DNA from 2 places in the Lysinibacillus sp. FSL P4-0201 genome. Region 1 is predicted to be linked to the other one. Evidence: riboswitches for the same ligand, from Rfam matches in the RefSeq annotation. Region 1 holds a riboswitch; the other holds the start of a gene.
The links. Region 1 has a riboswitch for S-adenosylmethionine ahead of MKY76_RS02705 (MetQ/NlpA family ABC transporter substrate-binding protein). Riboswitches for the same ligand answer to the same signal wherever they lie in the genome.

Region 1 (8,231 bases):
GACCGAGCCACTCCCCATAAATAGTCCAGCACCGATTACACCGGCAATCGCAATCATCGTCATATGCCGCTTCTTTAATCCTCTTTGTAAATGCGTTTGTTGCCCCATATCTGTCACCTCTTTTAGTAGATTGCTTGATCGCTTACAAAAATCTTACATCTTTCATAACGTTGAAGTAATAGACAAACTGTAAAATTCTATACTTTTGTTTTATACATAATGTAAAATAGACTAAATATTCTTAAAATAATTTTTAAACGATTTTATGAGTAAATTCTCAGCACCAAGCAGAAATTATTGAATTCTAACCACTGACACGCATGTCAAAAGGAGGGGCAAAAATGAGCCCATTTCAACTAAAAGTACTAGACGTTTTACAGAATAAATATTTTCAAAATGCAGAGGTAGTTGCAGGTCATGAGGGATTAACAAGGAGCGTTAAATGGGCACATGTACTAGAAATCATACATGTTGATAATTTTTTAGTTGGTGAAGAGTTAGTATTAACTACAGGGCTTAGTCTCCAACATAGTATTGAGGACTTTGTATCCTTTATAGAAGCCATCATTCAAAAAAATTGTGCAGCCCTTTGTATTGAATATGGCACCTCTATTCAAGCAGTACCTGAAGCGATTTTAACACTTGCCAACCGCCACCAGTTTCCTATTATTGTTTTCCATGAAGCAGTTCCTTTTGTTCGTATTACACAGGATTTACATAGTCAAATTATCAATCAGCAATATCTATTGATTTCTTCACTAGAAGCTTACTCACAAACATTGAACAAAAATGCAGTATTGGGACAAAATACGGACGATATTTTACAAAATATGTTTAATGAATTGAAAATACAAATTATGTTTTCCATTAAGGGAAGAGAACCTGTCTTTTTCCCGAATATGGCTCATAAAAAGCGGCAGCAATTCCTAACATTGAATACATCGTCTCAGCAATTTAAACATGAGCCTATTTTTCTATTTGATCAACATTATGCTGATTTATCAATTTATCGAGAAGATGGGCTTTTCTCCGAATTTGAATTATTAATATTAGATCGCACGGCAACAGCGTTGGCACAGCTTTTAATGCGAGAGTTCTATATTGAGGAAAAAAAGAATATTGAGGATGCTTCGATTTTAGCTGATTGGATTGATCAAAAACTATCTAAGGAGGAAATCTATAAATTTATCGTTACACATTATACTAACTATACACAATCCAGTGGCACTGTCTTTATTTTGGCTTCTCCTAATACGTTGACAAAGGCACAGGAGGATGTAGTCTATAGTAAGCTTTATTATCGTAATCTCTTTGAGCAACATGGCTTTATTCCATTTTTATTTGAAAGAAAAAGCTATGTTATTTTTATTTTACTGCATACAAAAGATAGTAAAGCCATTCGTGATATGTTAAACAACATGTTTTCCTCTTTGGTCAAAACTGAATTTTATAAAAAGCAGCAGGCACAAGGTTATCAGATAGCTATTGGGAAGGTCGTTTGTGATGTGGATGAAATTCCTAAAAGCTATCAAACTGCACTGGAAACCTTATATATTTGTCGAAAAGTACAAACGTCCTCGTTCTTTTATGATGATCTGCATTTATATCATTTAATCTATAAATTACAAATGCAGGTGGATTTACAGGAAGTGATTTACGACTATTTACAGCCCGTTATTGAATACGATGAAAAATATAATAGTAAGCTTCTCGAAACATTGCAGGTGTATTTACAAACAAATGGCTCTAAACAGCAAACAGCGAATCAATTGTTTATTGTTCGTCAAACACTCTATCACCGCTTAAAAAAGCTTGAAAGTTTACTTGGTAAAAATTTTATGAACGGGCATAACCGCATTACACTTGAATTTATGCTACTAGCCAATTCATTAATCGAGGATAAGAGCTAGAAAAAAGTTGGCACGCTTAAAAGGTTAACTCCCCTCCTAAGCGTGCCCTTTATTACCCTTTCACAACTACATCGTGATACAATCCAGGTCTACGATCATCGTAAACAGGAATTCTTCCACGTACTTCATCGACAATAGAAAAGTCTACATCGATCACTGCTACTTCCTCGTCCTCAGCACCTACCCATAATACTTCTCCCCAAGGCTGAATAATCATAGACTGCCCATTAAAATTTTCTACCTTTTTCGAAATACGATTTACTGCAATGACAAAGCATTGATTTTCAATTGCACGAGCCTGTAGCAACGTTTTCCAATGGTCAATCCTTGGAGTTGGCCACTGCGCTGGTACAAATAATACCTTTGCTCCTTGTAATGCATGTGCACGTAACCATTCTGGGAAGCGAATATCATAGCAAATGACACCAGCAGCTTCAATATCATCTAAAGCAAAACGATTCATTTCATCCCCTGCTTCCAAGTAAAGATGCTCGTCCATTAAACGGAAAAGATGTGCCTTGCTATATTCCCCAACAAGTTCTCCATTACGATCAAAGGTATACATCGTATTATAAAATTTATCGCCTTTCTTTGTTGAAACAGAGCCCCCTACAATATGTACATCAAGTTCCTTAGCAAGTTTAGCCAAAAAGGTCTTTGTCCGCTCACCATTGATATCTGCTAGCTCAGGCAGTTTCTCTAAAGCATAGCCTGTATTCCACATTTCAGGTAACACTATGATTTCTGCCCTATTTTTTGCAGCTTCACGAATCTTATCCTCGGCACGTTCAAAATTTTCTTCAACTTTGCCAAAGCCAACATTTAATTGAATACAACCGATTTTCATCTCTATTCCTCCTCTAGACAATTAACAGAAAAAGTAATACTATTTGCTTCATATTCTTCAATAATAATTATTATATTCTGAAAAAGGTGATCATGCATGGAATTCTCTAAAAAACTACAGCAACTACCCACTCAATTTTTTGCAGCACTCGTTCAAAAAGTAAACTTGGCTCTAGAAGAAGGGCGTGATGTCATTAACCTTGGGCAAGGAAATCCCGATCAGCCAACGCCTATTCACATCATTCAAGCATTACAGGAAGCAGCTGAAAATCCTCAAAACCACAAATATTCACCTTTTAGAGGTCTCGCTGAATTACGCCAAGCTGCTGCGGACTTTTATCTACGTGAATATCAGGTAGAACTAAATCCAGATACAGAGGTAGCGATTCTTGGTGGAACAAAAATTGGTCTAGTTGAGCTACCTTTAGCTGTGTTAAACCCTGGTGACACGATGCTCTTACCAGATCCTGGCTATCCAGATTACCTATCAGGTGTTGTACTAGGAGACGTCAATTTTGAAGTAATGCCCCTTTTTGCTGAAAATGATTTCTTACCTGATTATCATGCATTACCTGATGAAGTGAAAGAAAAAGCAAAGCTTCTTTACTTAAATTACCCGAACAACCCTACAGGTGGTACAGCATCACTTGCGTTTTTTGAAGAGACCATTCGCTTTGCGAAGGAGCACAATATTATCGTATCACATGATTTTGCTTATGGGGCAATAGGATTTGACGGTAATAAACCAGTTAGCTTCCTTCAAGCAAAGGGTGCAAAAGAAGTAGGAGTTGAAATGTATACATTATCGAAAACCTATAATATGGCTGGCTGGCGTATAGGCTTCGCTGTAGGGAATGCCGAGATTATTGCTGCTATTAATCTAATTCAGGATCATCTGTTTTGTAGTCAATTCCCTGCCATTCAACAAGCCGCAGCAGTAGCACTGACGGCTTCCCAACAATGTGCGGATGAACTACGAGCTACTTATGAGCGTCGCCGCAATGTACTCATTGAAGAAGCTCGAAGAATTGGCTGGCATGTTACGGCTCCAAAAGGCTCCTTCTTCGCATGGCTCCCTGTACCACTAGGCTATACAAGTGAACAGTTTGCTGATCTTTTGCTCGAAAAAGCTGATATCGCTGTAGCAGCAGGTAATGGCTTCGGTCAATATGGTGAAGGCTATGTACGCGTAGGATTGCTGGTTAGTGAGGAGCGCTTACATGAAGCAATCCATAGAATCGAGCAATTACAATTGTTTAAAAGATAATGACGCCGTATCCTGTAGCTATCCCTAGCTACAGGATTATTACTATTTTTCAATTTTCCTTGGTTGCCCTAAACCATTTTCTAATGGATAAAATTGAACATGACCTGTTTCATCATCCCATTTTCGAATATGTTGAATCCCTTGTACCTCTGCCAACACGATGTCAGCAGTAATAACAGGGTTGCCCCCTTTTATTAAATGCCCACCTGATACAACACCCCATTGATCGCTCATAGAACCATGGAAATGTGTCTCATATCCACCATCTCGCTTACACACCACACCTGAACCTTGAATAAATTCTAATGGTCCCTCTTTTTCAATCACATCACTAAAACGAACTTGAATTTGAGCTGTTGCATCTGGCACTAAATAAACAAAGCTGCTTTTTTGAAAGCTGCCAATACAGCTTACAATTGTTGCTGACTCTATGCTATTCTCTTCGCAAAGCGCTTCAATCCCTTCAATGATATCTGTTCCCGTTAGAAAACGAGCACTAATAACCTTACCAAATGAACCTATACCATAATTAACTCTTACAGACATTGTTATCCCTCTTTTGCGTCGAAATATTATAATTATATAAAAAATTTAAAAATTATTTATTGACTTACTATACCCTATAAATTATATTAGTTCTATCGGAATTACAAAAAAATATTATAAATCTCTTATCAAGAGTAGCTGAGGGACTGGCCCTATGAAGCTCGGCAACCTCCTTTTTATAGGAAGGTGCTAAATCCTGCAAACGATCTTCGTTTGATAGATAAGAGAGGACATCTTTTCATGAGCCTCTCTTAATTTGTAAGAGAGTTTTTTTATTTTCAAAAAACCGATAAAAACAATCTTGGAGGTATTTTCATGAAAAAGAAAAATAAATTTTTAGTAGGTTTAGCAAGTTTAACATTAGTAGCAGCTTTAGCAGGCTGTGGCTCTAAAGAAGATAGTAAAAGCCAAGCTGAAGGAATTGATGAAAAGAAAATCGTTGTAGGCGTCACTTCTGGTCCACACGAAGAAATTGCAGAAGTAGCCGCTAAAGTAGCAAAAGAAAATGGGCTAGAAGTAGAACTAAAATCATTTTCTGACTATGTTTTACCTAATACATCCTTAGCTGAAGGTGATCTTGATGCGAACAGCTATCAACACGAGCCTTTCCTAGATACATTTAATAAAGACCATGATACAGATTTAGTACCAGTGGGCAAGACGATTTTAAATCCAATGGGTATCTACTCAGAAAAATATAAATCCTTTGATGACATTCCTGACGGTGCAACGTTTGGCTTACCAAATGACCCAACGAATGGAGCACGTGCCCTCTTTGTTTTACAGGAAGCTGGCTATATTAAGTTAAAAGAGGGTGCAGACTTAACAGCCTCGATCCGTGATGTAGAAGAAAACAAAAAGAATTTAAAATTCATTGAATTAGAGGCAGCTCAAATTCCTAAACAACTTAGTGAAGTAGATGTAGCAGCTATTAATACAAACTTTGCACTAGAGGCTGGCATTAACCCTAAAGATGACTCTATTTTATTGGAATCTACTGATTCTCCATACGTGAACTATATTGTTGTACGTGCTGAAAATGAAAATGATCCAACAATTAAAAAGTTCGTTGAGGCTTACCAATCTGACGAAGTGCGTCAATTCATCGAAGAGGAATTCAAAGGTTCTGTAATCCCTAGCTGGTAATATGTTCAGAAAGCTTCTATAAAGCCGAAGAATCTGCTGAAATTCCCCAATGGGAAGACGAGCAGATTCTTGCTTTTTAGAAGGTTGAGAAAGGAGCAAACAATCGCATGATTCAATTACAAAATATCTCAAAAGAATTTAAATCGAAAAAAGGCATCATAAAAGCTGTGGATGGCATCAACCTTCACGTAAAAAGGGGACAAATTCATGGTGTAATCGGCTATAGTGGTGCTGGTAAAAGTACACTCATTCGTTGCGTTAATCTACTAGAACGTCCTACAGCAGGAAAAGTAGTGATAGACAATGTAGACATTACGACCCTTTCTCTTCACGAATTACGTCAAACACGCCAAAAAATCGGGATGATCTTCCAGCACTTTAATCTCTTAAAAACAGCAACAGTTTACAATAATATTGCAGTTCCCTTAAAGCTACTAGGCTATAAAGAGGCGGAAGTAAAAAACCGAGTAGCTAAGTATGCTGAAATTGTCGGTTTAACAGATAAACTAGATAGTTACCCAAATCAACTTTCAGGTGGTCAAAAACAGCGTGTGGCTATTGCACGTGCCTTAGCACAGGAACCAGAGATTTTACTTAGTGACGAAGCAACAAGTGCACTTGATCCTGAGACAACGGAAGCCATTCTTGAATTGTTGTTAAAAATTAATCGTGAATTAGGCATTACGATTCTGCTCATCACACATGAAATGAATGTAATTCAAAAAATTTGCGATGAGGTTTCTGTTCTAGAATCAGGGAAAGTTGTGGAATTTGGCACAGCGATTGAACTTTTTGCGAAACCGAAGCACCCTACAACGCGAAAGTTTTTGAATACAATTTCACAACGTAATTTATCCCCTTCTCTTATTGAGCAATTAAATGTTTCAGGAAGTGTAATCCGTTTAACATTCCTTGGTGAAAGTACTGGTAAGCCATTATTAGCAGAAGTCACTAAGGTATATGATGTGCAACCAAATATTTTAACAGCTAATATTATTGAATTAAAAAACGGTATTGTCGGCAATATTGTGGTGCATTTACATGGCGAAACGCAGATTGTCCAAAAGGCGTTAACGTATTTTTCAGAAAATGGCGTGGCAGTGGAAGAATTAGGAGGTGCGTTCAATGAGTAGTATCCAAAGCTTCTTTACAGACTGGTCAGATGTTATTGGCAAAGCAATTATCGAAACATTTCAAATGGTCGGAATTTCATTATTTTTCTCCATTCTGATTGGCATTCCATTAGGGTTATTAATCGTTTTAACACGACCAGGACAATCCTTTGAAAATAAATTTTTCTATCAGTTTTTTAATCTATTTATCAATATTGTTCGCTCTGTTCCATTTATCATTTTGTTATTCTTCATCTTACCTTTTACCAAGTTAATTGTAGGTACAACAATTGGTGTTAAAGGTGTAATCGTTCCACTAGTTGTTTACACAGCTCCTTATATTGCACGGCTGATGGAATCTGCGCTTTTAGAAGTGGATTCCGGAGTAGTAGAAGCCTACACAGCCATGGGTATTAAACGTCGCCATATCATTTGGCATGTCCTATTACGTGAAGCGCGACCATCTATTATTTTAGGCTTAACAATTGCCACAATAGGATTAATTGGTGCAACAGCAATGGCAGGAATGGTTGGTGCTGGCGGTTTAGGTGACCTTGCCTATCGTTATGGTCATTTGCGCTATGAGGTTGATGTGATGTATGCAACTGTCTTTATCTTAATCATCCTTGTGCAGAGCATTCAATCCATTGGTAACCGCTTCGCCGCGAAGTTGAAAAAAGATTAAGAGGAGAATGAAGATGACAAACGAAATTTATGTAGAGAAAAATGGCTATATTGCAACGTTAGTATTAAACCGCCCGGATAAACGGAATTCTTTATCAAGGGCAATGTTTCAAGCCATAGTAGACCAACTAGAGCTGCTCCGTATAGATTCTTCCATCAAACTTTTAATTGTTCGCGGTGTCAATGAAGTAGCCTTTTCTTCCGGTGCAGATATTAGCGAGTTTTTAGATGTTCGTTATGCTACAGACAATGCTAAAGCCTATAATGAATTGGCTCTAAAGGCGATCGATGCTCTCTATAAATTTCCACACCCGACAATTGCTATGATTCAGGGCTTAGCAATTGGTGGTGGCTTAGAGTTAGCAAATGCTTGTGATTTTAGAATAGCAACGCCTAAGAGTAAGCTAGGCATTACCGCTGCAAACATAGGTATTGTCTATAATTTAGAAAGCACGAAACGTCTCATCAATATTGTTGGTGTCGCTAAGGCAAAGGAAATTTTGTACACAGCTACTATTTTTACAGCTGAAGAAGGAAAAAATATTGGTTTAATCACGGCCCTACACGAACCAGAGGAAATTGATGAGGCGACATTGCAATTCGCTGAACATTTATTAAGTAAATCATCCATTGCAAACGCAGGCATCAAAAAAATTATCCAAGCAATTGTTGATGGTGAAATTGAAGAAAACGATGAGCTGGCACAGTTAGTTTTGGATT
Region 2 (8,231 bases), 1.9 Mb from region 1:
AGTAATTGGACGTAGTGCCCATCGAATGGAAGATTTGCGAAATAGAACAACCAAACCTGCCCTTCTAACGCCGATTTTAGTTGATTATTGTAATATAGCCTTATTAAAAGAGAAGCTAGAAGAAACGCTCGAGCATAATGGGCCCATTGAATTGGTCGTTGCTTGGATTCATTCCTATGCGGATACTACATTAGAGAACATCTCCAATGTAATTTCAATAGAGAATAACGGGGAATGGAAACTGTTTCATGTGTTGGGGAGTAAGGCGAATTTAAGTGAAGTCCAAGAGAAATTGAAGCTCCCTGCTCGTTCGCAATACAGGCAAATCCAGCTAGGTTTTATGATGGAAGAAGGTCATGCGAGATGGCTTACGCATGAGGAAATATCGCAAGGTGTCGTTGCTGCTATTCAACAGGATCAACCTATCCATATTGTCGGGACGCTACAACCTTGGGAAAAGCGACCATTATAAACTAACTAACCTTCGTCTAACTAGATGGACGAAGGTTTTTACTTATCTCCATTATCAGTTTGTTGTAGATGTCTACATAATTGTGAGGGATAGTTAGGTTTGTGTGAAAAACGTCAGGATCAAGCAACTTTCTTCTCCTTACCTTTTACTTAGTATAACAAAATCATTTCCATATAACTTATCCTTATTTACTCACATCTCTTCCCATCAGACCGACATATCAGTAAAATAGAGTAGGTTAGGGGGATTACATGTGAAAGATCAACGCTTTAAAATAGCGCATCGAGAGGCGCTTATCGGAATTGGACTCGTCCTAGTCAACTTTGCGATTTGGTTTGGCTTTGCCTATGGATTAGGTTCAGGAGATCCAAGAAATTATACGTATGTATTTGGTTTTCCTGCCTGGTTTTTCTATAGCTGTATCGCTGGGACAGGCTTTATGATCCTTCTTATCTGGATTGTGATGAAACTCTTTTTCAAAGAGGTACCATTCGATGATGAGGAGGTGGATCGCTAATGCATTGGCAAGTTGTATTTCCATTGCTATTATTTTTAATTATTATTTTTGGAATCGGTATTTGGGCCAATAAGCATGTCCGCTCCTCTAATTCATTCCTGCAGGAGTATTTCCTAGGTGGTCGTGAAATGGGTGGTTTTATCCTTGCAATGACGATGATTGCTACATATGGCAGTGCGAGTAGTTTTATCGGAGGACCGGGTGTAGCCTATACAAAAGGACTTGGGTGGGTATTACTGGCAATGGCTCAGCTACCAGCAGGTTATTTTGTACTCATGATTTTAGGGAAAAAATTCGCCATTATTGCTCGTCGTTACCAGGCCATTACGTTAATCGACTTTTTACGTGAACGCTACAAAAGCCATGTCATTGTTATTTTATCAGCCATTAGCATCATTGTTTTCTTATTTTCGGCTATGATGGCTCAATGGGTTGGGGGTGCACGCTTAATTGAGTCATTAACTGGCTTAAGCTACACAGCAGCACTGTTTATTTTTGCGATTTCCGTGTTAGTATATGTGATTATCGGAGGCTTTCGTGCGGTTGCACTTACAGATACGGTCCAAGGTTCAATTATGGTGATTGGTACAATTATTTTATTAATCGGCACGATTGTGGCAGGTGGAGGCATCGACAATATAATGGCCTCACTGGTCGCTGAAAATCCTGACTTTGTGTCACCATTTGGCGCACAAGGAGATTTAACGCCTCTGTATGTCTCAACATTTTGGATTCTCATTGGTGTAGGGGTTGTAGGACTTCCGCAAATTGCGGTTCGTGCGATGAGCTATAAGGATTCCAAAAGTATGCATCAAGCGATTCTTATTGGCACGATTGCCATAGGGACAATCATGTTTGGCATGCATTTAATTGGGGTGTTAGCCCGACCTGTCTTACCGGGCATTGAGATTGGTGATAAAGTCATGCCGCTCCTGACATTGAAGGTATTACCGCCATTTTTAGCAGGAATCGTTTTAGCTGCACCAATGGCTGCGACAATGTCTACGGTTAATGCTTTACTAATGCTTGTCAGCTCTACAGTTGTCAAAGACATCTATTTAAATTATATGAAGCCGAAAGCTAGTGATGCAGAGATAAAGCGTGCAAGCTTTATTGTAACAACAGTCATTGGCCTAGCCGTTGTCATCTTTGCACTCAATCCACCTGATTTATTAGTGTGGTTGAACTTATTTGCCTTCGGTGGACTAGAGGCTGTCTTTATTTGGACAGTCGTTTTAGGATTGTATTGGAAAAAAGCGAATAAATACGGAGCGATTGCGTCAATGATTTCAGGCATGTTGTTGTATATTATGATTGATCGGTTTTATCCTTCTGTCTTGGGTATGCATACAGTCACGATACCAATTGTCGCATCCTTCTTTATTTTTGTGATTGTCAGTTTGTCCACTAGTCATAAATTTAAAAACGAAAAGCTTATGATTTAACGCCAAAACGCCACAGATTTCAAATTCTGTGGCGTTTATTTTAATGCATCATAAAATCATAGGCATTTTTCGCAAGTAATGTCATTGTAACGACAATAAATAGCGTGCGGACAAAGCCACTTCCTTTCTTGATTGCCATCCGTGAGCCAAGCATAGCCCCACCAATTTGCGCAATGCCCATGACTAGACCATAAACATAATGAATTTGACCTAAGTAAGCAAACATACAAACACCAGCCACATTACTCGCCAAATTTAAAAACTTCGCATTACCAGCCGCCTTTAAAAAATCAAAGCCTACCAGTAAGAAGCTAAAGATTAAAAACGACCCTGTCCCAGGACCAAGAAATCCATCATAAAAACCAATAGCAAATAATAGCAGCATAAATAAAAATAAATGTTTTTTAGATAGATTTTTTACGGTAGAGACGGCACCCCAATCCTTTTTAAGGATCGTATATACCCCAACAGCCGCCAGCATAACAAGCATTAATGGCTTTAGTAATGCTGGATTAATCAGATGCACAGTCCAAGCACCACATAATGATCCGATAAATGCTGATGGAAAATATTTGAGGACAGAGCGAATGTCCAGCTGGCCAGAACGATAGAAAGAAATAGAGGAAGTGAGCGAGCCCATAGCTCCTGCTAGTTTGTTCGTGGCAACCGCAGCAGCTGGATTGAGCCCAACAAATAGTAAGGCTGGTAGTGAAATTAAACCGCCCCCTCCCACTACTGAGTCAACAAAAGCCGCCAGAAATCCAAAAGAAATTAATAGTATGAGAATATGTACATCGATTTCAAACAACATATGACACCTCTTTATAATTAGTTACTACTGAAATAGTAACTAATTTTATTTGCGCTGTAAACCCCATTTTTTCATTGGCAAATCTTCACATTGGTAGCCTATAATAAAGATAATGGAGGGATTACATGGAGGAATTAATCACCCAGCTGAAAGAAATGGGTTTTACAGAATATGAAGCGAAGGCCTATACGGCACTTGTTCAGCAAAGTCATGTCAGTGCTTATCAGGTTAGTAAAAATTCTGGCATACCACGTGCAAGAGTGTATGATATTTTAAATATCCTTGTAGAAAAGGGCATCGTGTTAAAAGAAGAGACCGCAGAACAAACGACCTATTCGGCAATGCCTGTGTCTGTGTTCTTACAGCAAATGCAACAGCGCTGGGAGTCGAATTTTACGTCTATAAGCGGGAAATTAGAGAAATTAGAGGAAAAAGTACAGGAAGCTGAGCCTAAAGTGGTCATGCTGAAGGGCAAGGAATCCATTATCAACTATTGTCAGTCACTTCTAAAGAAGGCGAAGAAAAAAGTGATGCTGTCGATGTGGGAAGATATGTATGATGCCTTACGTGAAGATTTGCAAGAGGTGGCGCTGCATGTTCCTGTTCATGGCATTACGTTGTATGTAGGAGAGCATCTCGCCTCAATTGACCAGCATAGAGCCACACATTATACAAAAAAAGCGTCTACACCGCATTGGTTTATCTTATCGATAGATGGTCAGGAAATGATTTATGGTCATTCTCCATCTACCCAAGAGACGGCCTTTATCACCAATGATCCAGTTCATATTTATTTGTTAGAGGATTATATATGGCATGATGTGCTCATCAATCGGTTAGTAAAACGTGATGATCAGGAGTTAGAAGACTGGATTGCTAAGGAACGTAAAGCTTTTTTCTTAGAATAGTCGTATAAGGAAGGGGAGGAACTTGAAAAAATTCGTGTTGCTAGGTTTAATAAGCCTACTAATGCTAGGAGCCTGTAATGCTACACCACCTACCGAACCACCAACGATTCATGAGCTAACGGTTGTCCCAGATAATGTCCAAAAAAATATCGTTTCTAATGACAGAATACAACTATTGCATGAAAAGGATGCTCCATATTACCTTGTTTATTATTCAAAAGGGAATGTATTGGCAAGTATTACAGCTGAGGGAAATAGGCTTATTATCCAGTTAGAAGAAGGCAGCGAGCAAAGGAAAGAGGCACAACCCTATGTTTTTAAAGTCACCGTCAAGAATCCTGAGCTGGATACCATTGATTTGCGAATTAACGGTCAGAGTACGCCAATTGATCGTATGACCATTATGTGATAAAAGAAACCGAAATCCCTTTAGAAATGAGATTTCGGTTTCTTTACGTGATGTCTAATAAAAGACTTTGTCTACGTTATATTTAGAGCGGAAAGTATTAATCGCATATGTTTCGTAAATTTCACGTTCCATTGGATCTTCTACTTCATAGACTTCAATTTTGAACACTTCATCACGATGGTTTTTCATCGGAGATACATTATCCTCGAAATGTTTTTTAATACGTTGACGAATTTTACGTGCTTTCCCAACAAACAATAGCTCATTCTTGTCATTATAGAATAAGAAAATGCCGCCTTTATCTCGTGTGATTTTATGGAAGTCAATAAAACCAAAGTAAGGTGTGATCGGCACATCACCTGGTTTTAAATCTTGTTCACGTTGACGGATTACTAGATCTGGTTTTGGAAATTCAATTTTAATCAAACTATTCACGTTCCTCTCTCTTACTAAAAGTATATGGTAACATAATTACGGCATGTTTACCATAAATTTTAAATGTAGAAACCCCACAGATAGCAAGCTTAGTGTACATCAAATGACCGAGAAACATGCGCGTGAATCACAAAATATTCTATGAATTATTGATATTCTAACTAGTTCGTGTTACAATTCAAGATAATTAAATAATCTTATCAAGAGAAGCTGAGGGATTTGGCCCGATGACGCTTCAGCAACCTCTAACAATTGTTAGAAAGGTGCTAATTCCAGCAAAGGATTTTTTCCTTTGAGAGATAAGAGTGGACGTGAAAAAAATCCTTCTCATTCTATCTCGTATGGAATGAGGAGGATTTTTTAATTTCGTTGCATCCTACGCAAGCAAGATTTGCTAAAAGAGAGTGATTATAGAGAGGGGAAAGCAAGATGCCAATTAATATTCCGAAAAATTTACCAGCTGGAGAACATTTACGTGAGGAAAAAATCTTCGTCATGGAAGAAGATCGTGCGAAAACACAGCAAATCCGTCCATTAAATATATTAATATTAAATTTAATGCCTGAAAAAGAAAAAACAGAGCTCCAATTATTACGTTTATTGGGGAATACACCATTACAAGTCAATATTACCTTTTTGAATACAGCCACACACGAGTCTAAAAATGTGAGTAAATCCCATTTGCAGCTTTTCTACACAACGTTCAATCAGATTCGACACCGACGCTATGATGGTATGATTATAACTGGTGCGCCAGTAGAAAAAATGGCTTTTGAAGAGGTCAACTATTGGCAGGAAATTTCAGAAATTATGGATTGGTCTAAAAAGAATGTGACATCCGTGCTACATATATGTTGGGGGGCACAGGCTGCATTGTATCATCATTATGGCATTGGGAAGGTTGAGCTTTCTGCTAAATGCTCAGGCGTCTATTCCCATGTGATTACAGATTTAACTGTAGATTTGGTACGTGGCTTTAGTGATTTATTTACTGCGCCCCATTCACGCTATACATCTGTTTCGATTGACGAGGTTCGCAATCATCCAGATCTACGATTATTATCCTATTCAGAGGATGCTGGGGTATTTATTGTACAATCAAAAGATAATAAAAATATTATGATTACGGGGCATCTAGAGTATGATGCGACAACGCTAGCCGATGAATACAGTCGCGATGTGGCGAAGGGCATAGATATCGCCGTTCCTGTAAACTACTTCCCGAATGACGATCCGACACAAGTGCCGATGAATACATGGCGTGCCCATACGCATCTATTATTCTCTAACTGGTTGAACTACTATGTTTACCAAGAAACACCATATGAATGGGATTTTGTAGATGAAATCGAATATCATATTTAATTAATAAAAAGTCTAATTTCTTTTCTAGCTTAGAAGAAATTAGACTTTTTGATTGTCATTTTCTGTTTCCTGCTGAGGTGTTTCGTTATTTTGAGCCTTGGATTTACGATTGCGAATAACTACCACAATCAACAAAAGTATAGGTAATAAAATGGTGAAAATAAAGGAAAAGATTGGCCAAATTTCATTATTATAATTAGTAGAATGCACAATATCTGGATGAACAATTTGAGAAAGTCCAATAACAATTATCCCCATCGGTATAATGAGTGGGCGATGATCCTTGATCTTTAAAATTTGTGCGAGGCCAACAACGGTCGTATAGAAATACATAAATGTACGAATATATATAGACGTAATCCACATAAATGCCATAATGATTTCAATGCGCTGTAAAAAATTCCCTATAGATATTCTTTGCGCTAAGGCATAGCTAGGAAATGTCCTTGATGCAGTGTTTTCAGGACCTAATACAAGAATTGATAGGACAATCAACGTAACTAAGACGATTCCGCCAAGGATTGCCCCAATATATAGCCCTTTCTGTGCAGACGGCTGTACATTGACGCCAGTAGGATAGAGCATCAATAATACAATTAATGGAAAGGAAAAGATACTCATAAAGCGTGCAATACTATAAAACATAGATGCTTTGGTCGCTTCTAGTAGAGGCTGAATATTCTCAAATGTAATTTGAGGGGTAATACTAATGACGAAAAAAATAAAAATAAAGATAAACAATGGGAAGAGGATTTCTGCCGAACGGGCAAAGGTCTCAATCCCTAAATAAGCGGCATACATAATAAGGATACTGAACAGTAGGGCAAATGCTAATGTCGGTGTCTCTGGCATAACTTCCGTTTTCATGAAAATACCGATAAAATAAAGTAATTCTCCAGCCGAAAGAAAGGTCATAATCAGGAAACAAATCGCTGTGATTTTCCCGAAAAAACGCCCAAGAATTTTTTCATTGGCCTCGATAAAGTTTAGGGACGGTGTTTGATTGGCCAGTGTTAAAAATAATTTTAGAACCAGTAAACTGAGCAGAACACCAATGCTTGCCGCTATCCAAGCATCTTGCTTAGCGGCACCAGTAATACTCGAAGGGATAATTAAAATCGCTGTACCGATAGAATAGAGAAAGGTAACGATTGTAAACTGTCTTGAACTAATTATCTCTTTTTCCATCAAGCTACCCTCCGTTTCTCAGTCCATCTTTCTATTTTGTGAATGACACAATGTAATCCCTAATCGGTGTGAAGATAAAGGTAATCAAATCTAATGGGCTAGGAATATGGATTTTAAGGGCAATCCCCATATTTAAAGCCGTTCCAATAAATAGCAAAAAGGAGAATACAATAATGGCTTTTCTATCCTGTTGCTTTTTTAGCTTTGGAATAAAAACAAGAGCAACAATGATTGCAATAATCAAGATAGCTACTGCTAGTACCATCTCATTACTCCTCCTTTGGCTTGTTTAATAATGAATTTTGCATCGTACCTGAACCTTGGGTTGTTACCTTTACATGAACAGCCACTGCTAAATCTGGAAAAATGGAAGTCCAGTCATCCTTAATTTTTTTCCACTGCTTTGGATCTGCCCGATGTAGGGCATCCCCAAATCCAAAAACATCGACTTCATATTGCTGTTGAATTTTCTCTACTGTTTTTTCAATGCGGTCATCAATACCCTGGGCTGTTTTTTTATTAACGTAATCAATCGATTTATTTTTGGTAAGATCGATATCACATTCGACCTCTCCAACATTCTGCTCTACATTAATATGGACATCGATTTTCGGTTTCCCGTTTTTAAATGACCCTTTCACCTTTGTAGTGGATTGGGTGATTTCAGTAGACAAGGTCCCT

Region 2: another riboswitch for S-adenosylmethionine. It lies ahead of metA (homoserine O-succinyltransferase); the one in region 1 lies ahead of MKY76_RS02705 (MetQ/NlpA family ABC transporter substrate-binding protein).

The regions. Positions count from the first base shown of each region.
Region 1 covers NZ_CP151995.1:545,229-553,459, reverse strand. Annotated here, with positions in the region: gene MKY76_RS02730 (amino acid permease) at 1-108, opposite strand, end outside; gene MKY76_RS02725 (PucR family transcriptional regulator ligand-binding domain-containing protein) at 342-1,910, shown strand; gene MKY76_RS02720 (carbon-nitrogen family hydrolase) at 1,963-2,757, opposite strand; gene MKY76_RS02715 (pyridoxal phosphate-dependent aminotransferase) at 2,854-4,023, shown strand; gene MKY76_RS02710 (PPC domain-containing DNA-binding protein) at 4,066-4,569, opposite strand; SAM riboswitch class I at 4,692-4,796, shown strand; gene MKY76_RS02705 (MetQ/NlpA family ABC transporter substrate-binding protein) at 4,885-5,715, shown strand; gene MKY76_RS02700 (ATP-binding cassette domain-containing protein) at 5,823-6,848, shown strand; gene MKY76_RS02695 (methionine ABC transporter permease) at 6,841-7,512, shown strand; gene MKY76_RS02690 (enoyl-CoA hydratase-related protein) at 7,526-8,231, shown strand, end outside.
Region 2 covers NZ_CP151995.1:2,484,379-2,492,609, reverse strand. Annotated here, with positions in the region: gene MKY76_RS12445 (short-chain dehydrogenase) at 1-472, shown strand, start outside; gene MKY76_RS12440 (YhdT family protein) at 726-989, shown strand; gene panF (sodium/pantothenate symporter) at 989-2,434, shown strand; gene MKY76_RS12430 (TSUP family transporter) at 2,475-3,245, opposite strand; gene MKY76_RS12425 (TrmB family transcriptional regulator) at 3,371-4,153, shown strand; gene MKY76_RS12420 (hypothetical protein) at 4,176-4,562, shown strand; gene MKY76_RS12415 (nucleotide excision repair endonuclease) at 4,617-4,988, opposite strand; SAM riboswitch class I at 5,192-5,303, shown strand; gene metA (homoserine O-succinyltransferase) at 5,427-6,362, shown strand; gene MKY76_RS12405 (endospore germination permease) at 6,402-7,550, opposite strand; gene MKY76_RS12400 (hypothetical protein) at 7,582-7,815, opposite strand; gene MKY76_RS12395 (Ger(x)C family spore germination protein) at 7,820-8,231, opposite strand, start outside.